3 regions of the Cellvibrio zantedeschiae genome follow, and region 2 is predicted to be linked to each of the others. Evidence: predicted binding sites of a transcription regulator. Region 2 holds the regulator's gene; each other region holds the start of a gene.
What was found. The regulator sigma-54, encoded in region 2, starts transcription at its own class of promoters, with help from an activator protein. The targets are predictions, from matches to a motif close to TGGCACANNNNTTGCNNT.

Region 1 (7,750 bases), on a different contig from region 2:
CATCAATCACTAAATTACGGTCGTGCAATGTGTGGCCGGCAGCCGTTAATAAATCTTGCAGCTTTTGGCCTGAGGTATCTGTCTCCAGCGAGCGGGTGTCGGATACGGTGAGGATGCAAATATTCAGCGGTTCAAATTCTTTTTGGGATGACATGGAAATCCTGTGATAATTAATGACGACGCTTTCTCTCAGCGTTTAAAAAAGTTGGCGGTTTAGTAGGGAGTCGTCATCCCCGCTACGCGAGGATGACGACTCCCTGTTTAACAAATGCTGTTAGGCTTTACCCCCCCGTCACACTCATAAATCGCAATATTTGCGGCTCATCTGCTAAATCAAAATCATGTTTTTCGGGTTTATGCACAATCGCCTTTAGTAGGGTTTCGCGCAAGGTCAGCTCCGGGGTAGGGCTGGAGCGCATGGCGCTGCGCAAATCGGCGCTGTTTTCTTGTCCCAGGCAGAGGATTAGCTTGCCGGTTGCGGTAATGCGGACGCGGTTGCAGCTGCTGCAAAAATTCTCGGAGTGGGGCGAGATAAAGCCAACCCGTGACCCGAAACCTTCGGCCTGCCAGTATCGCGATGGCCCGCCGGTCGTTGTTGAGCTGGGCTTCAAAAGAATGTGTTGCGCAATTTGTACCCGCAGCTCCGCACTGCTTACAAACTCCGCTGCTCGACCATGCCCATCTACCTTGCCTAGCGGCATTTCCTCGATAAAACTGATATCAAGCCCCTCGTTTAACGCAAATCGCACCAGCTCGGTCGCTTCATCGGCGTTGTAGTGCTTGAGGGCAACGCAATTGAGTTTAATGTGTTGGAAGCCCGCCCGCTGCGCCGCCTTTATGCCTTCAAATACTTGGTTGATATCACCAAAACGGGTTAGCTGCCTGAAGCGTTCCGGGCTGAGGGTATCCAAGCTGATATTGATGCGATCTACGCCTGCATCTTTTAATGCTTGGGCGTGCTTGGCGAGGTGGGTGCCATTGGTGGTAAGGCAGAGTTCCTTAAGTTGCGGGATTTGCCCCAGGTTTTGCATTAATTCGATAATTCCGCCGCGAATCAAGGGCTCACCACCGGTAATTCGCAACTTGGTGACGCCCAGGTCACACAGCGTTTTTCCCAATAACGCCAACTCTTCTATAGAAAGTACTTCTGTTCTCGGCAAGAAAGTCATGTCTTCCGCCATGCAGTAAATGCAGCGTAAGTCGCATCTATCTGTCACCGACAGGCGCACGTAAGTAATGGCGCGGCCAAAACTATCGACGAGGGCGGGTGATATAGATGGTATGGAGTGCATGGCAATATTCGTATGGGTGATTGCTTACTTTATAGCGCTATCGGGAGCCACTCAAGTTACACCTGAGCAATAAACTATTTCTATTTTCGATCTAATAGTCTGGGCTTGAGGTTCTTGAGCACTTATCAAGCCAAGCATCCAGCCTGGATACTAAATTTCATGCTCCAAAACGGTGAATTTGGCATATCCAACCCGAAATTTGCAAATCAATTAGGGTGAAGCTTGGTTAAAGATGGTTAGCGAATATGGCCGGTTGAGATTTTTTACATCAAAAAATTAAAAATGCATTTTTATGGATCACTGTGCACCATTACTTTGTTTTATATGTGTGCATAACGAAAAAATCAAAAGATATATTTTTGCTTTCTTATGGCGCGCGCATGCACCAATAAAAATCACGCGCTCTTCTTTGTTCTTCCTGATTTGAATAGGGAAGAGCCTGCATACTTGCGAGGCTCGTTGATTAAACCTATGAAATAAAAGGGTTTTATTTTTAGCTTTACGCATTTTTTTACATTGGCACTGCGCTTGCACAATCCCTTTCATGCAAACCTGGAGAATTAATCCAGGTAAACCTGAAAGGTGCCACTATGAAACATACCGTCACAAATACCAAAACATCCACGCCTATCAACGGTCGTGTGAATGATTTGCACAAGCCACGCTCAGCGCGTACGGGCAAAGTGTGGTTGGTTGGCGCCGGCCCAGGCGATGCAGATTTGTTAACCGTAAAAGCACTGCGTGCAATTAACTCTGCCGACATCATTTTTTACGATCAATTAGTCAGCGAAGAAATCTGCGCACTCTTTCCCAAAGATACGCCTGCGCTCTACGTCGGCAAAGTTAAAAACAACCACAGTATTCCCCAAGAAGATTTAAACCAATTGCTCGTTAATCAAGCGCAATTGGGTTTGAACGTGTGCCGCATTAAAGGTGGCGATCCTTTTGTATTTGGTCGCGGCGGTGAGGAGTTGCTAGAGCTGCGCAAAGCAGGTGTTGAGGCGGAAGTAGTTCCAGGTATTACCTCTGCATCGGGTTGCAGCACATATGCGGATATCCCTCTGACTCACCGCGGCATTGCACAAGGTTGCACTTTTGTAACTGGTCATGCCGAAAAAACTCTCGACGTAAATTGGAATGCGCTCGCGCAATTAAATCACACCCTGGTGTTTTACATGGGTCTGACTCGCGCTGGCGATATTTCTGACAACTTATTAGCAGGCGGGGTGGCGGCAGATACTCCGGTAGCGATTATCGAAAACGGTTGCCGCAAAGACCAACGCGACATTATTACTGATTTGGCAAATTTCCCGGTTGCGGTGTTGCGTGAGAAAGTGAAATCACCAGCGCTGATTATCGTTGGCAAAGTTGTGAACATGAAAGAACAGTTACAAGTTGAAGCCTGGATTAAAGAAGCTCAGCTATCAGCTTAATCAAATTTATTTTTAGTTAAACCAAAAAGCGTTAAAAAACGTGAGGCAATTATGAAGAAGCGTATTGTTGTAGTCGGTAACGGCATGGTGGGTCACAAGTTCATCGACAATTTGGTGAACCACGCTGATGCTGCAAATTATCAGGTCATTACTTTCTCGGAAGAGCCACGTTTGGCATACGACCGCGTTCAGTTATCAAAATATTTTTCTGGTTCAACTGCTGAAGATTTGATGCTGACCAGCGAAGATTATTACAACGAAAAATCCGTTGAATTTATTTTGAAAGATAAAGTAGTTGATCTCGATCTTGAAAACAAAGAAGTGATCACTGCTTCTGGTCGTCGCGAAGGCTACGACAAATTAATTCTCGCTACAGGTTCATTCCCATTTGTTCCACCAATTCCCGGTAACAATGGCGAGCACTGCTTGGTATATCGCACTATCGAAGATTTGGAAGCCATTACCGCTTCATCTGCAGTAAGCAAAGTAGGTGTAGTTGTTGGTGGTGGTTTGTTAGGCTTGGAAGCGGCAGCTGCATTGAAAGCGGCTGGCCTTGAAACTCACGTGGTTGAATTTGCTCCGCGTTTGATGGCAGTTCAATTAGATGAAGGCGGCGGTAAATTATTGCGCCGTAAAATTGAAGCAATCGGTGTAAAAGTTCATACACAAAAAGCAACTACTGAAATTGTTGCAGGTACCGAAGCACGCTACCGCATGAACTTTGCTGATGGCAGCCATTTAGAAACCGATATGATTTTGTTCTCTGCCGGTATTCGCCCGCAAGATGAACTCGCACGCAAGTGCGGTATTCAAGTTGGTGACCGCGGCGGTATCGTTGTTGATAACAACTGCGTAACCTCTGTGCCAGATGTTTACTCAATCGGTGAATCTGCGCTTTGGAATAATCGTATTTACGGTTTGGTTGCACCGGGTTATCACATGGCGAAAGTTGCTGTGTCGCACATCACTGGCGGCAATGAGCAATTCACCGGCGCCGATATGAGTACAAAATTGAAATTGTTGGGTGTGGATGTAGCTTCTGTTGGCGACGCACACGGCAATACCCCAGGTTCATTGAGCTACACCTACAGCAACGATGTAGAAGAAGTTTACAAACGCATTATTGTTTCTGCAGACAACACAAAATTATTGGGCGCGGTATTAGTAGGCGATGTAGAAGCCTACGGTACTCTGCAACAAATGTGCGTAAACGGAATGGATTTACCGGAAGATCCAAACGGTTTGATTCTGCCTTCTGTTGATGGTGCAAGCCACGGTATGGGTGTAGACGCTCTGCCAGAAACTGCGCAAATTTGTTCCTGTATGGACGTGAGCAAAGGTGCAATTTGCTGCGCAGTGCAAAACGGCGCAAACACCATGGGCGAAATCAAAGCCATCACTAAAGCATCAACTTCTTGCGGTGGTTGTACTGCACTGGTTAAGCAAATTATGGATGCCGAGTTGGTGAAACTCGGTGTAGAAGTGAGCAACCATATTTGCGAACACTTCCCACACTCACGTAAAGAGTTGGCCGACATTGTTCGCATCAAAAAAATCAAAACCTTCGACGAATTGTTGGATGGTCACGGTAAAGGTTTGGGTTGCGATATTTGTAAGCCGGCGGTGGGTTCAATCCTCGCGTCTTTCTGGAACGAATATGTTCTCGACAAGAAACACATTGGCTTGCAAGACACCAACGATATTTTCCTTGGCAATATGCAAAAAGACGGCACCTACTCGATCGTGCCACGTGTAGCCGGTGGTGAAATTACTCCTGAGAAATTAATTGTTCTCGGTCAAGTAGCCAAAGATTACAAGCTCTATACCAAAATCACTGGTGGTCAACGTATAGATTTGTTCGGCGCGCAATTGCATCAATTGCCAGCTATTTGGAAAGTTTTAGTGGAAGCCGGTTTTGAAACGGGCCAAGCCTACGGTAAATCTTTGCGTACTGTTAAGTCGTGTGTAGGTTCTACTTGGTGCCGTTATGGTGTGCTCGATTCTGTGGGCATGGCGATTCGATTGGAAGAGCGCTACAAAGGCATTCGCGCACCGCACAAAATTAAATTTGGTGTGTCAGGTTGTACCCGTGAATGTGCGGAAGCTCAAGGTAAAGACTTTGGTGTAATCGCCACTGAAAGCGGTTGGAATTTGTATGTGTGCGGTAACGGCGGTATGCGTCCACGCCACGCTGATTTATTTGCAACAGGTTTGGACGATGAAACCCTGATCAAATATATCGACCGTGTAATGATGTTCTACATCCGTACTGGTGATCGTCTGCAACGTACTTCGGTATGGCTGGAAAATATGGAAGGCGGTTTGCCTTACCTGAAGAAAGTTATCATCGACGACAAGCTTGGGTTAGCGGCTGAGCTGGAGCAACAACTGCAAGAAAATATCGATCAATTCCAATGTGAGTGGAAAACCACTGTGGAAAATCCTGAATTGCAAAAACGCTTCAAGCACTTCATCAACTCAGATGACCGCGATGACAATTTGGCTTATGTGTTGGAGCGCGAGCAAATTCGTCCAGCGTTTAAAGATGAGCGTGCCAATAAAATTGATCTGGTTGAGTTAGTTGACTAAATATTGCGGCTAGGTTGGGCATGCGTGCCCAGCTTAACATCGAAAAGATTATGTGAGAAAAATCATGAGCGAAAAAACCTGGGTAAATATTTGTAACGAATCTGATTTGTTTGCTGACACTGGTGTATGCGCCAAAGTTAAAGGTCAACAAGTTGCTATTTTTAAATCTCGTCGTTTGGGCGAAGTATTTGCAATCTCTAATTACGATCCAATTGGCGAAGCTAATGTTTTGTCACGCGGTATTCTTGGTTCAATCGGTGAAGCAATTGTAGTTGCATCACCTTTGTACAAAGAACACTACAACTTGCGCACCGGTGAATGCCTGGAAAAACCGGAATACTCAGTAACCGTTTATCCGGTAAAAGTAGAAAACGGTGTAGTGCAAGTTCAAGCGTAAGTTTTTTCGCGGCAGATTTGTTCTGCTGTTCCCCTCTTCTTCGACTGCTTCATGAGTCGTTTTATGGGCAACCCTTTGGGTTGCCCTTTTTTATTGCCGCAAAAAACTCTGGCGTATTAATTGCTCGTGTTGATTTGGATTTATTTAATTTCCGTTCATCTATCATCCATCGCGGGGGCGCTATGAATCGCAACGACATTACAGAAAAAATTATCGCTACTAAAGTATCCAAAGGCATTAAATGGTGCGACGTCGCCCAAAAAGTGGGCTTGAGTAAGGAGTGGGTTACGGCGGGGTGTTTGGGGCAGATGACATTTAGTGAAGCCCAAGCCGCTATTATTGGCGATATTTTTGAGCTTTCAACGGAAGAACAAAAATGGTTGCAGGTTGTTCCCTACAAAGGTTCACTGCCGACAGCTGTTCCAACAGACCCACTTATCTATCGCTGGTATGAAATTGTGAGTGTCTATGGCGCAACCATTAAGGAATTGATTCACGAAGAATTCGGCGATGGCATTATGAGCGCCATTGATTTCAGTATGGCTATAGTGCGTGAGCCAGACCCAAAAGGTGATCGTGTAAATGTGGTGTTGTCAGGAAAGTTTTTACCTTACAAACAATATTGAAAAAGAGGCGCATAATGCGCCTCTTTTATTTGTTGCCTGTTTAAATTAGCGACATAGATTTAAAAATTAAAATATTTTTTAGCTGGCCTGCAACTATCCATTAAAGTAATCCGTAAGTCCCTTCGCAAAATAACCGTGGAGGGTTTGGATATGTTTTTTTCTTTTGGTTTTTCAGCTAAGGGTCTTTGGTCCGCGTTTCCTGCAATCGTGTTTTCATTTGTCGCTTTAAGTAGCTGCGGCGGTGGTGGAGGTGGAGGTAATAACAATACGGGTGGTGATAACCAGTACCCCACATCTTCAATGGCAGCGACTAGCAGTTCAGTGGCTTCCAGTTCTTCGAGCAGCTCTTCTGAGCCTGCTACTAGTTCGAGTAGTAGCAGTTCAAGTAGCCTTAGCAGTTCTTCAGTTTCCAGCAGTATTGCGGTGGAGGCGTCGCCCATTACTGATGGCGATAGCGCAATGGGCGAAGTTTTTGTCGCTAAAGGCGGCGTGAATGTTTTAGTGAATAACAATAATGTTATTAGCCTCGCAGCGCAAAACCGCGCGGGAATGACGCTGTATATTTTTGATAAAGATACAATTGGTGCATCCAATTGCACTAGCGTGCAATGCATGACTAACTGGCCACCATTGATTGCCGATGATAACGCGGTCGCAGAGAAGCCGCTCACCATAATCACGCGCGGTGATGGCCATAAACAATGGGCGTTGCGCGATAAACCGCTCTACTTTTTTGTGGGTGACAATGCCGCAGGCGATGTGAAAGGCGAAGGCGTTGCGGGTGTGTGGCACGTTGCGGGTTATATTCCCGTGCAAATGAGTCAATCAATTTTAAATGCAGCTGATGGAGATTATTTAGTCGCAAGTGGCAAGGTGTTGGTGGGAATGCCAACAGATTCTACGAATACCGCTTTCGTAAGCACTTATCTGGATCGCGATGCATTTAGTCTCTACACATTTGATAACGACACTTCTGGAGTATCCAATTGCAACGGCGGTTGCCTCACTGCCTGGCCACCATTATTGGCAGATGACGGTGACGAAGCTACAGCGCCTTATTCCATAATTACTCGCGCTATGGGAACTAACCCTGCTGCAAAACAGTGGGCATATCACGGCATGCCTTTGTATTTTTACGTAGGTGATACAGCTGCCGGTCAAACGACAGGGAAGGCATTACCTAAATGGCATCTTGCGCGTCGTCTGCCAGTAAAAGTTGCTGCAAGTACAACGCAAGGTTCTTATCTTGCTGCATATGGATTAGTAAAAACCGCCACTACAGTGAATAGTGCAGAAGAGATAAGTGCAAATCCGCGTGATGGTTTTGCACTCTATACCTTTGATACTGATACAGCGGGCAGCAGTAATTGCTCGGGCAATTGTTTGGTGAATTGGCCCGCGCTTATGGCTGAT
Region 2 (7,750 bases):
TTTGCACATCTGCATAGTAAGCATCGGTCTTTTTGCCAGCAGCATTGTGTTTTTTCACAATGGCGAGCATATCGGTAGTTGCTTGCTCAACAATGGCTTGCGGTGTTTTTTCAGCGGCAGAGGCTATGGGTGCAACAACCATCATTGCCAGACTTAAAAGAACACCCGTAAGGTTTTGATACAGTGGTTTCATGTGTTTACCTTCCTAAATTTAAAGTTCCAGTACAATGCGCCGGGGCAATCAACACTTTGGCAACAGTAAATCCAACGTGTTTTTCCTTTCTTGCATGACGACCTTCAACGAGAAAAATCATCAAGCCCAACGCGTGGCGATAACTTCCTGGGCAATGACACAACCCAACAAGCAAATTCAACTTTTGCAAATCGCAAAAAAGCGCGAATTGCAAAAAAAGGTGCGCGAATTGCAAAATGGGGGCGCAATCCCCAATATCAAGCGAGCAGTTCCTAATATCGCTATAATGACCTGCTTGCATATCCATCAAAAGTGTTAATAGTCATCACGAGATCTCTCTATGCCGCCATTCGATTTTATTGCCTCAGGACTTCGAACAGTTCGCATAGAATCTGATGCTGTAACCGCTTTGAGCCAAAGACTCGACCAAGAGTTCAACAAAGCCTGCGAGCTCATACTCAATTGCACCGGGCGGATTATCGTGACCGGAATGGGTAAATCCGGTCACATCGGCAAAAAAATTGCCGCCACCCTCGCCAGTACAGGTACACCTGCGTTCTTCGTTCATCCCGGCGAAGCCAGTCACGGCGACTTGGGGATGATTACCAAACAAGACATAGTGCTGGCAATTTCTTACTCCGGTACATCTAACGAAATCCTGACTCTTCTACCCTTGCTTAAACGCTCGGGAATCAAAATCATCAGCATGACCGGCAACCCAGGCTCCACATTAGCGGAAGTAGCTGAAGCACACCTGAACATAGCAGTTGAGACCGAGGCCTGTCCGTTAGATTTAGCACCGACGGCAAGTACTACCGCAACGCTAGTATTAGGCGATGCCCTGGCCATAGCCCTGCTGGAAGCGCGCGGCTTTACTGAGGAAGACTTCGCATTCTCCCATCCCGGCGGTGCACTTGGTCGTAAATTATTGTTACGCGTGGTGGACATCATGCACACAGGCGATAGAATCCCGCGTGTTCCGCCTACAGCGAGCTTGAGCCAGGCGCTGCTCACCATGACCGAAAAAGGTTTCGGCATGACAACCGTGGTAGATGACAAAAATCAGCTCTTGGGTATTTTTACCGACGGCGACTTGCGCAGAACAGTTGATAAGGGTATTAGTCTCACCGGCGTTAAGATCAGCGACCTAATGAACAGAACACCCAAAACCATCGGCATTAAAGCCCTGCCGGCTGAAGCCTTGAAAATGATGGAAGATTTAAAAATCACCGCGCTTGTGGTTAGCGATGAACAAGCCTGCCCCGTTGGTGTCTTACATATGCATGACCTGCTGCGCGCAGGCGTTGTTTAATTAACAAGGATTCACTTTTGAGTCATTCAAACTCACCGTCACAGTTTTTAGCCGCACCTGAACTAGAGGCTCGCGCCAAACGCATCAAACTACTCCTGTTGGATGTAGACGGCGTGTTAACCGATGGCTGTCTTTACTTCAGCAACCAGGGCGATGAATTCAAAACCTTCAGCACGCTCGACGGCCACGGCATAAAAATGCTGCAGAAAAGCGGTGTTAAAGTGGGCATTATCACTGGCCGCACCAGCAATCTAGTCGCCAAACGCGCAAGCGATTTGGGCATAAAAATTTTGGTGCAAGGCCGTGAAGACAAGTGGGATGCGCTGCAAGAAATTTTGGCCGAGCATCCACTCGACCTCGAAGAAATTGCATTTATGGGCGATGACTGGCCAGATTTGACAGTCATGTCCCGCGTTGGTTTGGCCTTAACCCCTGCTAACGGTCATTTCACAGTGGTCGAACGCTCCCACTGGCAAAGCCATGCACGTGGTGGTGAAGGTGCCGTGCGCGAAGCCTGCGATATGTTGATGAAAGCGCAAAATACGCTCGATCAGCTTTTAAAATCTTACTTGGCCTAACCCCCAGCATGTCCAAATTACACTTGCCAACAATCAACAGCGCCAATCTCGAGCGGATTAATCCCCTGCTTTTACCTTTGCCCTGGCTAGTTGTTATTGTGCTGGTAATCTTGTTTGCCACACTCCGATACTCGAGTAAGGAAAATTTGATCAACCAGCCGCAAGCCGATGTAAAAATATTCCCCCATTCCTACATTACCAATGTTGAAATGCGCCAGTATGACGGTGAAGGCAATATCCACTATCAAATGACGACACCTTTAATTCGCCGCTTCCAAGTGAAAGAAAACCCGAGCGACAAAGATTATTCCCTGTTTGAAACCCCGGTGTTTATGGTAGTTAACAATCCCCAAAAGCCCGGCTGGTTTATTACAGCGCAAGAAGGACGTTTGGATAACAACGACACCTGGTTCAGCCTTACTCAGGAGGTAGTGGCGCGACAAACCTCTGAAAAACAAGGTGAAACCACCATTACTACCAGTGATTTGCGCCTAAATATCCAAGACCAATTCGCGCAAACTGGCAAAGCTGTTACTATGCGCGCCGCTAAAAGCCAGATTACAGCGGTTGGAATGCGCGCAGACATGAAGCGCGAGCGGATTGAATTACTCTCTAACGTCAAGGGCACCTATGAACCCTAGCCTTACATCAAAAATCCTTCGCTGGACCCGCGTCGTGGCTTGCTTGCTGGCAATGAGTTCCGCAGGAGTTCAGGCCTTGCCCGATGATAAAAACCAGTCTTTGCGCATTTCTGCCGACAAACAAGAAATCGACCTTAAGCAAGGAGTTGTGATTTATAGCGGCGATGTGAAGCTAATCCAGGGCACGCTGGAAATTACTGCGCAAAAAATTCATGTTCGCAAGGACAAGGATCAGGAAGAAGAATCATTCACCGCTGAAGGCAGCCCTGCCCACTACCAGCAACAACCGGAAGCCGGTAAGCCCATTATTCACGCCGAGGCAGGCACGATTCATTACAACGTAAAAACCGAGCAATTGGTGTTGGATAAAAACGTATCTATTGAACAAAACGGTTCGGTTACCAAAGCAGGACACGTGGATTACGACATTAAGAGCCAAACGGCGAAGTTTTCCGGTACTGGCCGTGTCGAAACGGTAATTCCTGCAAAACCAGAGAAAAAAGAATAACCCATGGCCAGCCTCCACGCGCAACACCTTGCCAAGAGCTATAAAAAACGCAAAGTCGTTATCAATGTTTCAGTTTCCGTTAGCAGCGGCCAAATTGTTGGCCTGTTAGGACCTAACGGCGCCGGTAAAACTACCTGTTTTTATATGATTGCCGGCTTGGTGGAAGCCGACAATGGCCGCGTATTAATTGATGATTTGGATATCACCAACTTGCCTATTCACGGCCGCGCCCGTGCCGGTATTGGATACTTGCCACAAGAAGCGTCTATTTTCCGCAAGCTCAGCGTTGCCGATAACATCATGGCGATTCTTGAAACCCGCAAAGACCTTAACCGCAAGCAGCGCCTGGCGAAAATGGAATCCTTACTGCAAGAATTCCACATCACCCATATTCGCGACAGCCTCGGTATGTCGCTATCAGGTGGTGAACGTCGCCGCGTGGAAATTGCCCGTGCCTTGGCGACAGATCCAAAATTTATCCTGCTCGACGAACCTTTTGCGGGCGTTGACCCCATCTCGGTTGCCGACATCAAAGAAATTGTTCGCCACCTAAAAGATCGCGGCATTGGCGTGTTAATCACCGACCACAACGTGCGCGAAACCCTCGACATTTGCGAAACAGCATTCATTGTTAGCGAAGGTCATATCATTGCCAGCGGTAGCTCTTCCGTTATTCTCGCCAACGATAAAGTTCGTCAGGTTTACCTTGGCGAAGACTTCAAACTTTAAGCTTTTCGTCGTCCATTTCCTTGACAAATTAAAATCCTTAACCATTAGGCATAAAGATTGCTTTAAATATTTCCCTTTAGCGCCATTGAGTTATTGCCTAGTCGTCAAACCCTGACTAAACTCCATCTAACAGTGTTTAGTTTTTTGCTCGCCTCTTTCGCTAGCTAAGGGTTTTTCGTTCGAATAATGAAGCAATCTCTACAACTCAAGCTCGGTCAACAACTGACCATGACCCCGCAGTTGCAACAAGCGATTCGCCTGTTGCAATTATCGACCTTAGATCTCCAACAAGAAATTCAGGAAGCTCTTGATTCCAACCCCATGTTGGAAGTGGAAGATAGCTTTGATACTCCGTCATCATCCAATACCGAATTTGAAGACAGCGACTACGCTCGCACCCAGGAAATAGCAGCCACCAGCGATAGCGGTACCGACGATTTTAGCGAGAGCTATTCCGGTGAGATGACGTACAACGAATCCAGCAGCGAAAAGTTTGGCGATGAAAGCTTTGGCGAAACCAATTTTGGTGACAGCGATGGCTTCAGAGAAAGCGAAAGTTTTACTGACACCGATAACTACGCCGGCACAGATGATTACAGCGAAAGCGCAACCGAATGGAACGAAGCCATTCCTGCCGATTTACCCGTAGATACCAGTTGGGATGACGTATACCAAACCAGCCAATCCAGTGGATCTACCAATTACGAAAACGACGACAACGATTTTGAAAGTCGCCGCGCCGCTACTGATTCGCTGTACGACCACCTTATGTGGCAACTCAATCTCACGCCTATGTCTGATCGCGACCGCATAATTGCCATGGCAATTATTGATGCGGTTGAACCTAGCGGAATGCTATCAGTCACATTAGAAGACATTTTCAGTGGCCTGATCACCGAATGGGATGATTTGGAGCTGGATGAAGTGGAAGCGGTTCAGCACCGCATCCAACAGTTTGATCCTTGCGGCGCCTGCAGCCAAAACCTGGCCGAATGCTTGAGTGTGCAGCTGCAACAATTCGATGCTTCAACGCCCTTTTTGGCCGAAGCAAAACTCATTGCCAAACAATATTTACCACTACTGGCAAGCCGCGATTTCCGCCAGTTAATGCGCAGGACCAAACTTAAAGAGGATGAGCTTAGCCAAGCGGTAAGCTTGATTCAAAGCCTGAATCCACGCCCCGGCGACATGATTGCCAGCGGTGAAACAGAATATGTAGTGCCCGATGTTTTTGTGGAAAAACGTGAAGGCCGCTGGATGGTAGAGTTAAATCCGGAAATAGCGCCGCGTTTACGCATCAACTCTGATTATGCATCGCTGGTAAAACGTGCGGACTCCAGCAGTGACAATACATTCCTGAAAGACAATTTGCAGGAAGCGCGTTGGTTCTTGAAAAGTTTGCAAAGCCGTAACGAAACCCTGTTAAAAGTGGCCAGTTGTATCGTTGAAAAACAACGAGGCTTTTTGGAGTACGGCGCCGAAGCAATGAAGCCATTGGTACTGCATGATATTGCGGAAATTGTTGAGATGCATGAATCGACTATTTCGCGCGTGACTACGCAAAAATTTATGCACACACCGCAAGGTATTTTTGAACTGAAATATTTTTTCTCCAGCCATGTGAGCACAGATTCCGGTGGCGAATGTTCTTCCACAGCCATTCGCGCCCTGATCAAAAAGCTGGTGAGCGCGGAGAACCCTAAAAAACCACTAAGCGATAGCAAAATTACCGATCTACTCGGCGAACAAGGCATTCAGGTTGCACGCCGCACCATTGCTAAATATCGCGAGTCGCTCAACATTCCGCCATCGAATGAGCGCAAAACACTTTAACTGAAAATATTAAGCTGGAAATATTTTGTGAGTGCATTTGGCACTCATGTAACCACCGAGGATGTATCTATGCAAATAAATGTCAGTGGCCACCACGTAGAAGTTACCGAATCAATGAGAGATTACGTGATCAGCAAATTGGAGCGTTTAAGCAATCATCACGACCGCATCACTAATACTCACGTTATTCTTTCGGTTGATAAACTCGAACAAAAAGCGGAAGCCACTTTACACGTTAGCGGAAAAGATATTTTTGCCGATGCCACAGATCCCGATCTATATACAGCAATAGATTCCCTGGCCGACAAATTGGATCGCCAGCTAATTAAACATAAAGAAAAGATGCGCAGCCATCGCTAAAAGCTCGGACAACTATGCAAATTCAATCACTGTTAACACCCGAACGCGCTTGCAGTAGCCTTGAGGCCAGCAGCAAACGACGCGCATTGGAATTACTTGCAGAAGTTATTGCGCAAGATATTTCAACCATTGATGCCGATGATTTAGTGCGTCGGTTTCTTGCGCGCGAGCGTTTGGGGTCAACAGGCGTTGGGCACGGCATTGCAATCCCGCACTGCCGCATCAATAACAGCGCGGGTGCTATAGGTGCACTTATTACGCTAAAGCATCCCGTTGAATTCGATTCTATCGACAATGAACCTGTCGATATTTTATTTGCCATGCTGGTGCCAGAAGATTCACACGCAGAACATTTGAAAAATTTGGCCGCTCTGGCCGGTGCATTAACACGCAGTGAGTTTCGCCAGCGTTTACGTGCCGCCAGCGACAACAGCACACTTTACGAAGCAGCCATCAGCTGATTATTTTTAAGCTCCAGGTTTTTTGAACCAAATCGATTTGGTTCATATAGGGAAACATTATGCAGTTAGTGATTGTGAGCGGATTATCCGGCTCAGGCAAAAGTACCGCCCTACACGTGTTGGAAGACGTGGGGTACAACTGCATTGATAATTTACCTGTAAGCCTGTTGCCCGCACTGGTTGCACAAATCGAAATCCACAAAGACGACCAACATAAATTCGCGATTGGTATAGATGTTCGCAACGCCTGGAAAGACTTGCAAATATTCCCGCAAATGATCAGCACCCTGAAAGAGGCACACCTGCCCTTCACGGTGATTTTTTTGGACTCCCAATCGTCTGTATTGATCCAGCGCTTTAGCGAAACACGCCGCAAGCATCCGCTCAGCGACAAACACACCAATTTGGCTGAGGCGATTGCGAACGAACAGGAATTGCTGGAACCTATTCGCGATACCGCGGATCAAATTATTGATACCAGCCATTTGACCCTGCATGAACTGCGCGATTTGGTGAAAGAGCGCGTAGTCGGCCGCAGCCAGTCCAGCATGGCGATATTGTTTGAATCTTTTGGCTTTAAACATGGCATCCCGGTAAATGCAGATCTCGTCTTTGACGCGCGCTGCCTGCCGAATCCTCACTGGAAACCCAATCTTCGCCCCTTGACGGGTAAAGATAAGGACGTGATTGAGTTTTTGGAAGCAGAAGACGCCGTGAATGAGATGTATCAGGACATAGAAGACTTTATGAGCCGCTGGCTGCCACGTTATCAAGCCAACAACCGCAGCTACATTACCGTTGCGGTGGGCTGTACCGGCGGACAACACCGCTCTGTGTACTTGAGCGAACGGCTCAAAGCGCATTTTAATGAACAATTTGGCGATGTGCAGGTGCGTCATCGCGATATAAACAAACACAAGAAAAATTAACTATGTTAACGGAAACCATTCCTATTATTAACAAACGCGGCCTGCACGCTCGTGCTGCTGCCAAGTTTGCTACTTTAGCGGCCCAGTTTGGCTGCCGTAGCCAAGCTCGCACAAACGGTAGCTGGGTAGATGCAAAAAGCGTTATGTCCCTGATGCTATTGGCCGCAACCCAGGGTACCAACCTTGAAGTGTCAACCGAAGGTGAT
Region 3 (7,750 bases), on a different contig from region 2:
GGAACTGTGATCGAAAAAGGTGGTGTTAACTTCTCTCATGTTCACGGCACGCAAATGCCCGCATCCGCCACGGCCCATCGCCCTGAATTGGCTGGCCGCGCGTTCGAGGCCATGGGCGTTTCGCTGGTAATCCATCCGAATAACCCTTATGTGCCTACCAGCCACGCTAACGTGCGGTTCTTTATCGCCGAAAAAGAAGGTGCTGAGCCGGTGTGGTGGTTTGGTGGCGGCTATGATTTAACTCCCTATTACGGCAGCGAAGCTGATGTGGTGCATTGGCATCAAACCGCTAAAAACGCCTGCGATCCATTTGGCGAGGATGTTTACCCGCGCTACAAAAAATGGTGCGATGAATATTTTCACCTCAAGCATCGCAATGAGGCGCGCGGTGTGGGCGGCTTGTTTTTTGATGATCTCAATGAGCAAGGGTTTGATAAGAGCTTTGCTTTTTTGCGCGCTGTAGGTGATAGCTATGTTCCCGCCTACCAGCCAATTCTTGCTGCCCGGAAAAATACACCTTTTGGCGAGCGTGAACGCCAATTCCAACTCTATCGTCGCGGTCGTTATGTAGAATTTAACCTGGTGTACGACCGGGGCACTTTGTTCGGTTTGCAGACCGGTGGCCGCACAGAATCCATTCTTATGTCCCTTCCCCCTTTAGTCCGCTGGGAATATGACTATAATCCCCAACCCGGCAGCGCTGAGGCCGAACTTTACGAAAAATTTTTGCCGCAGCGCGACTGGTTGAAATAAATTCCCGATAAAAGCAGCATGCTTATTGGCTAATCCTGTCATCCCTTAAAAGGGGTGACTGCTTGTGCTGCATCGATATTTTGGATTCCTATGACCGATCAATACGCTGTATTTGGCAACCCCATCAACCACAGCAAATCCCCCGCTATTCATCGCCAGTTTGCCGAGCAAACGGGGCAGGATTTGCATTATGCGAAACAGCTGGTGGCTGAGGATGAATTTGTAAAAACCGTCCAGGCATTTTTTGCGCAGGGCGGCAAAGGTTTGAATGTCACCATTCCTTTTAAAGTGGAAGCATTTGGTTTTGCGCAGGAGTTAACGCCACGCGCGCAGCGAGCCGGTGCGGTTAATGTTCTGGCGCTACAAACCGATGGCAAAATCCTGGGCGATAACACCGACGGCATAGGTATGGTGCACGACATGCACAACCTTGACTGGGAGATTCAAGGTAAGCGTGTGTTGATTTTGGGCGCTGGCGGAGCGGTGCGCGGAATTTTACAGCCGCTGTTAGCGGAGCACCCAATCCAGGTAGTGATTGCGAATCGTACCCTCTCCAAAGCCGAAGAACTGGTTGCAGAATTTCATGATTTGGGCGATGTGAAAGCGAGCAGTTTCGAGCAGCTGGCAGGCGAAAAATTCGATTTGATTATTAACGGTACATCAACAAGCTTGAGCGGAGACCTACCGCCCCTACCTGCGGATTTGTTAAACCCCAATGCTTATTGCTATGACTTGATGTACGGTGCCGAGCCAACCGTGTTTTTGAAATGGGCATTGGAAAATGGCGCGGCAAAAATCGCCGATGGTTTGGGCATGCTGGTTGGTCAGGCAGCAGAAGCTTTTTATCTGTGGCGACATATTCGCCCGGAGGTCGTACCGGTTATCACAGCGCTGCGACGACAACTGAGCGAAAAAAAGTAAACATAAAAAAGGGCGCTTTGATAATTCAAAGCGCCCTTTTTACTAACCGGATTGATTAGATTTTGCGGCGACGTACAGCCACCAGGCTCAATAAACCAAGACCTAACAATACCAATGCACTTGGCTCAGGTACTTTTACCACTTTGGTCACTTTAATGCCTTGCAGCTTAAAATAATCGGTATTGGTGTCTTTAGTGATGCTATCCAGTAAAGGATTGTAAGCACCAATTAACCAATATTGAGACGTAATGTTTAATGGGTTAACGGTTTTAGGGCTGCTACCTACATTGTAATAGTTGCCAGCTGATTGCCAGCCATTGCCTAACAGGCTTTCCCAGCTTTTGCCCGCAGGTGATAACTGGCCCGGAGTACCATTGAAGGCCAGGATAGAAACATCGCTATCGTTCGAAATCCAACCTAAGTCAATGCTGTTCAAGGTCACTAAGCTGCTGAAAGACAGCATTACCATATCGAAGTAACCGCCTTCGTTGTCCATTGCATGGTTTGGAGTGCTAGCCTTCTCAACGCCAATCCCATTACTTGAACCGAAATTGCCAACCAGCACTTGTTTAGCTTTGTTGTCTGGGGTTTTTGTGGTTTTAGTATTCCAGGCAATACAGGTCTTGGGCGTAGTTTTGGTTTTTGGTTTCCAGGTTTTACAAGTGTCGTTCACTACTGTTTCTGTTACACCATAAGTCCAACCGGTCAAATTTAAGCTTACTTCGGGCTTAACATAGTTATAACTCATTGCATAAGCAGAATCTGAGTCCACCCCCGTTCTTGAGGTTGGGCTGGTAAGGGTGATGCTAATAGGAGCAGCAAAGGTTTCGGCAGCAAACAGGCTGGCAATGACAACGAGAGCGAGGTTTTTTATGGATGGCATTTGGTTAATCCCGATATTAAATGGCATTGAAAACAACTGACTAAGAAGTGAGCAAAAGCTATACCAAGGCGCGTAATCCCTTGATTTTAGTGTGATGCTGGTCACAAAATTAGTGGGGCTGAAATATTTTTGTAAAGAAAATCGACATTTAGGTGCCGAGATGAAGATAGGCGTGACAGGATGGTCATAAATTGTGCCCATAAAAAAGCCGCCTTAAAGGCGGCTAAAGTTTTCTGGGGGTTGTCCAGAAGCTGTTCTTGGAACAGCGGGATTACTAGGCGTTTGCTGCACTGGGGTCTAGTGCATCCAGCTCACCTGTTTCGCGAGCCTTTTTGCCGTAAACATATTCAAACAGAGGTGATGCCATCAAGGTAGTGACAATTGCCATCAATACCAGCATAGAGAAGAGGCCAGTGCCAATTACGCCTTTTTGCAAGCCAATGTTGATGATGATCAATTCCATCAAGCCGCGTGAGTTCATCAAAGCGCCAATGCCCAGAGCGGTACGATTGTCCTGGCCGCACAAACGAGCTGCTGCGTAGCAAGCGCCGCCTTTAGCGATAATAGAGCCAGCCAATACTGCGAGCGCGATCAACACCAATTCAACGTTATTGATCATGGTCAAAGAGGTGTTGAGGCCAGAGAAGGTGAAGAAGGTTGGTAAAAGGATAACCACAGCGAATGGCTCGATTTGCTTTTTCAATTCTTCAACAAACTTGCCGCGTGGCATTACGGTACCGAGCAAGAAGCCACCGAATACAGCGTGCAAGCCAATACCATCCGCAACAAAGGCAGACAACATAAATGCCATCAAAGTAATGCCCAATACGTTGGGGGTGATTTTACCTTCGCGCTCAACGATACGACCCAATGGAGCGAACAGACGTGGGCCAAGTAGCAATACCACGCTGGCGAAAATCACGCCGCCAACAATGGTTGTGATGGCTAAAGAAGCACCGGCACCGAAGCTGGCTAATACGATGGCCAATACACACCAGGCACCAGCATCATCAATAGCGCCTGCTGAAAGCGACAAGGTGCCAAGCTTGGAGTTGGTTAAACCACGCTCGTGAATAATACGTGCCAACATGGGGAACGCAGTAATTGCAATCGCTGCACCCATAAATAAGGTGGCGTTGAACTGGGTAGCTTTATCAGAGAAAAGGCCTGGAATAGTCATCAACCAAGGTGTGATCATGATTGCTACAACGAATGGAGCAGCCATACCCGAAATAGACACAGCGGCGGCAGCGCCGGCGTTGGCTTTAAAGTGATCCTTGCGGAAGCCTAAGCCCACAATGAACATGTAAAGACCTACACCTACCTGGGCACATACGTAAAGTACGCTGATAGATTCTTTTGGGAAAAGGGCCTTTTGCCATTCCGGAGCGAGCAGGCCAAACAGGGTTGGGCCAAGCAGTACACCCGCAATCATCTCGCCGACGACTTGGGGTTGGTTAAGGAATTTTTTACCGAGCCAGCCAACTCCACGGCAGGTAGCCAGGATGACAAGCATCTGGAGGAAAAAATGGACTGAAAGTTGAGCATTTGTCATAAGATCACCGACTTATTATTTTTTAATGTGTGTTTTTACTTGGTCTTGCACGTGCACTCCTGAATTTCTCCATTTCTATCTCTGGTAGGAGAAGCGAGCATTCCGTCCATGGAATGCCGGATCAAAGGAGAGTCGCCATTTGTACAGGAATGACAGAAAACACCTCAATTCAAACCTAATCAATTTTACCTATTGATCATTCGGGAGTAGACTGGCTGCGGCTTTCCGGCCATCCTGTAAATAGAAATTTCGTATTTAGCAGAACCTTATGACCCTGATTGAACTTCGCTACCTGGTAACCCTTGCGCAAACCCAACATTTTGGTCGTGCGGCCGAGCTATGCAATATCAGCCAATCAGCTTTGAGTATGGCGGTGCGCAAGCTGGAAGATAATTTGGGGGTGCTGCTGTTTGAGCGCAGTAAATCCGGTATTCGGGCAACCCAAATGGGAGAACAGATTATTGCCCAAGCCCAGCGCGTGATAAGTCAGGCTGATGCGATTACCGCTCTGGCCGCGGCCGATAAAGATCAGTTGTCTGGCGAGTTGAAATTGGGCGCAATTTTTACTCTCGGCCCCTCGCTCCTGCCCCAGCTGATTCCCTCATTGCGGTTGATCGCAAACCAACTCTCGTTAACTTGCTATGAAGGCTACAACAGCGACTTGCGCGAAAAACTGCGCACTGGCGAGCTGGATGCCATCTTAATCTCCCAGCCTTTTACCGAAGCAGATATTGTCAGCCAGGAAGTTTACAGCGAGCCTTTGCAATTAGTGATGCCGCTCAACCATCCATTAGCGGCCAAAAAATCCATCGGATTGAATGATCTTGAAGATCAAACTTTTTTGCTGCTAAGCGATAAACAATGCCTGCGCACACAAATGTTGGCGGTTTATCCAGCGGCGCAAAACAACAGCATTGAATGCAGTAGTCTGGATACGTTGCGCCACATGATCGCGCTTGGTTTAGGCGTTAGTATTTTACCGTCGTCGGCCACCAGCTCCGCGCTTTTTTCTGCGCAAGCTTTGTCGACAAGACCTTTACAAGGGCAGCCAAAACGAAAAATTTCCCTTGCCTGGCGCGCGAGCTTTCCACGTCATAAAGCGATTGATGCAGTGCGCCGCGCAATTCAAGCTTGTACCTGGCAATTCACCACTGCACATGACACTAGCAGCTCCGGTTTGTTAGTGGAAAACGCCAGTTGGTAAAAATCTATGCGCAAAGATTCTTATGTTTTTGATAACAATTTTATTTCAGTAGTTGATTCAGCGAGAGCGGCAAAACACAAATGACAAGCAGTATTAATCCAATAAAAAAAATCGTGATTGTGGGTGGCGGTACGTCAGGCTGGATTGCAGCTTCCATGTTGTCCTATCACCTCAAATCCAATTTGTGCGAAATCGAATTGGTTGAGTCAGATGATTTGGGCACAATCGGTATCGGTGAATCTACAATTCCTCCCGTTGTACGATTGATCCAAAACCTCGGCATCGACGAACAACAATTTGTGCAAAATACGCAGGCCTGTTTCAAACTCGGCATTAAATTTATCGACTGGCGACAAAAAAACGAATCCTATTTCCATCCCTTCGGTGTTATCGGCAAACGCATTGGCTCGCACGATTTTTATCAATGCTGGTTAAAAGCCACCATGCAAGGCGACACATCGCCACTGCAAGACTTTTCACCCTGCTCGGTGATGGCGGAGCAAGAACGTTTCTTCTGGCCGACGCAATTACAAAACACACCGATTGGCGGCGCAAGTTATGCGGTTCATCTGGATGCAAAATTAGTCGTAGAATATTTGCGCGGTTACGCTTACGAGCGTGGTGTAAAACGCACAGAGGGAACCGTCGAAAAAGTCACGCAAACTGACAGCGGCAATATTGAAAAATTAATCATGAAAGACGGCAAAGAAATCCATGGTGATTTCTTTATCGACTGTACCGGCTTTAAAGCGCTTTTGATTGAGAAAACGCTCGGTGTTGGTTTTGAAGATTGGTCAAAATATTTACCCTGTGACCGCGCAGTAGTTGTAAAAACCGAAGCGCAGGAAAAGCGTCCGCCCTACACAACTGCCACTGCGCGCAAAGCAGGTTGGAGTTGGAAAATTCCGCTGCGCAACAGCACCGGTCACGGTTATGTATATTCCAGTAAATTTTGTACAGACGCTGAAGCAAAATCCACACTGCTAAAAAATCTAGATGCGCCGCGTATTAACGATCCGCGCGTAATTCCTTTCGCTACCGGTCGCCGCAAAAATATGTGGGAGAAAAATTGCCTCTCGCTCGGTTTGGCATCCGGTTTTGTTGAACCTTTGGAATCAACATCCATCCATTTAATTGCACGCGGCATGGATTTCTTTTTGCGCTTCTTCCCCGACCGTGATTGTGACCCAACCTTAATCAAAGAGTACAACCGCCGTATGACGGCAGACTTTGAAGAAGTGCGCGATTTTATTGTGCTGCACTACTGCACGACACAGCGCGAAGACACAGACTTCTGGCGCTTTTGTAAAAATATGGAGTTACCAGAATCTTTACAAGAGCGTATCGCACTCTTTAAAGGCCATGGTTTAGTACGCGAAGGTACCGATGAATTATTCCGCAGTACCAGCTGGCAATCCGTATTCGAAGGCATGGGCATTCGTCCCAACAAATACTGCCCGCGTGTAGATAACATGGATTACCAGGAAATTAGCGATACGCTAAAAATGGCGCGGCAGGCAATTCAATCCATGGTAAAAAATTTGCCCACGCACGATGAATTTTTACGGCAAAACTTGGTAGATGATTAAACCTTAATAAATATCCCTGCAATACAGGTAGTGTGATCCTTCACAAGGAAACTTTAATGAATCATTTCGTACTAATAACATTTGCCTGTATCTTTATCGCTTTTTTGGTATTCGTATTAAAAGAAACAGGCTATCTGAAAGTTGCTGCAAAATCAGGTGCGCTTTGTGTACTCTTCTTGTTGGTTACTTCCTTTATATTTGGATTGTTCAATAGATTTTCATTCATGCACGGGGCTGCCGAAGCTGGATTGGAATCAGCTATAGCCTATATGGTTTTGCTTGGAGTGATTATTGGGCCATTTTTATTTGTTATCGGTGGTTTGTGTGGTGCGGCTATTTCCTGTTTTCGGAAGAGAGGAAAGGGCAAAAGTAAAGAGTAATGAGTTTCTGCGGTAGAATTTGGTATGTGAATAAAATTTCATGTGATTACTTTATTCGAAATAGAATTTTTAGGTCATATTTGTATGAGTGAAATATCGTTACGGTATATGAAGGCTGTCTGGGATAAAAAGATATTTCTGTTTAATGAAAAAATTTTTGCTAATCAAGCTTGTTTGTTGATTGAATATACGCAAAGTTATTGTTTTTATAAGGTTGTGATTGAGTATTTTAACGAAAATGCTAAGAGTATCCCTGATATAGAATATTGGGTTCATCTTTTAAATGTTACTGCTAATGATCTAATAATAAAATGGTGCAAAGTATTTGGAACGGATGATAATGAGCTGCATTGGAAAAAAACTAGCTCATCGGAGCACTATGAAAAAACTGTGAGAGATTTAATACTTAAAAATTTTGCAGGCGATATTGAACAATGGCGAGAATACAGAAAATCCGTTTGTGAT

Region 1: the regulator sigma-54 is predicted to act here: its motif matches at 1,810-1,827, upstream of cobA (uroporphyrinogen-III C-methyltransferase).
Region 3: the regulator sigma-54 is predicted to act here: its motif matches at 2,606-2,623, upstream of xdp1 (exosortase-dependent surface protein XDP1).

Annotation. Positions count from the first base shown of each region.
Region 1 covers NZ_BMYZ01000004.1:73,375-81,124, forward strand. The annotation lists gene moaB (molybdenum cofactor biosynthesis protein B) at 1-154, opposite strand, end outside; gene moaA (GTP 3',8-cyclase MoaA) at 282-1,292, opposite strand; gene cobA (uroporphyrinogen-III C-methyltransferase) at 1,883-2,725, shown strand; gene nirB (nitrite reductase large subunit NirB) at 2,777-5,314, shown strand; gene nirD (nitrite reductase small subunit NirD) at 5,379-5,711, shown strand; gene cynS (cyanase) at 5,792-6,337, shown strand; gene IE104_RS19085 (hypothetical protein) at 6,488-7,750, shown strand, end outside.
Region 2 covers NZ_BMYZ01000001.1:508,312-516,061, reverse strand. The annotation lists gene IE104_RS02320 (MlaC/ttg2D family ABC transporter substrate-binding protein) at 1-193, opposite strand, end outside; gene IE104_RS02315 (KpsF/GutQ family sugar-phosphate isomerase) at 534-1,505, shown strand; gene IE104_RS02310 (KdsC family phosphatase) at 1,523-2,083, shown strand; gene lptC (LPS export ABC transporter periplasmic protein LptC) at 2,092-2,724, shown strand; gene lptA (lipopolysaccharide transport periplasmic protein LptA) at 2,714-3,232, shown strand; gene lptB (LPS export ABC transporter ATP-binding protein) at 3,236-3,961, shown strand; gene IE104_RS02290 (RNA polymerase factor sigma-54) at 4,148-5,794, shown strand; gene hpf (ribosome hibernation-promoting factor, HPF/YfiA family) at 5,864-6,154, shown strand; gene IE104_RS02280 (PTS sugar transporter subunit IIA) at 6,169-6,615, shown strand; gene rapZ (RNase adapter RapZ) at 6,675-7,544, shown strand; gene IE104_RS02270 (HPr family phosphocarrier protein) at 7,547-7,750, shown strand, end outside.
Region 3 covers NZ_BMYZ01000005.1:96,406-104,155, reverse strand. The annotation lists gene hemF (oxygen-dependent coproporphyrinogen oxidase) at 1-753, shown strand, start outside; gene aroE (shikimate dehydrogenase) at 844-1,674, shown strand; gene xdp1 (exosortase-dependent surface protein XDP1) at 1,730-2,557, opposite strand; gene IE104_RS18660 (cation:proton antiporter) at 2,832-4,112, opposite strand; gene IE104_RS18655 (hydrogen peroxide-inducible genes activator) at 4,381-5,316, shown strand; gene IE104_RS18650 (tryptophan halogenase family protein) at 5,397-6,905, shown strand; gene IE104_RS18645 (hypothetical protein) at 6,962-7,285, shown strand; gene IE104_RS18640 (hypothetical protein) at 7,370-7,750, shown strand, end outside.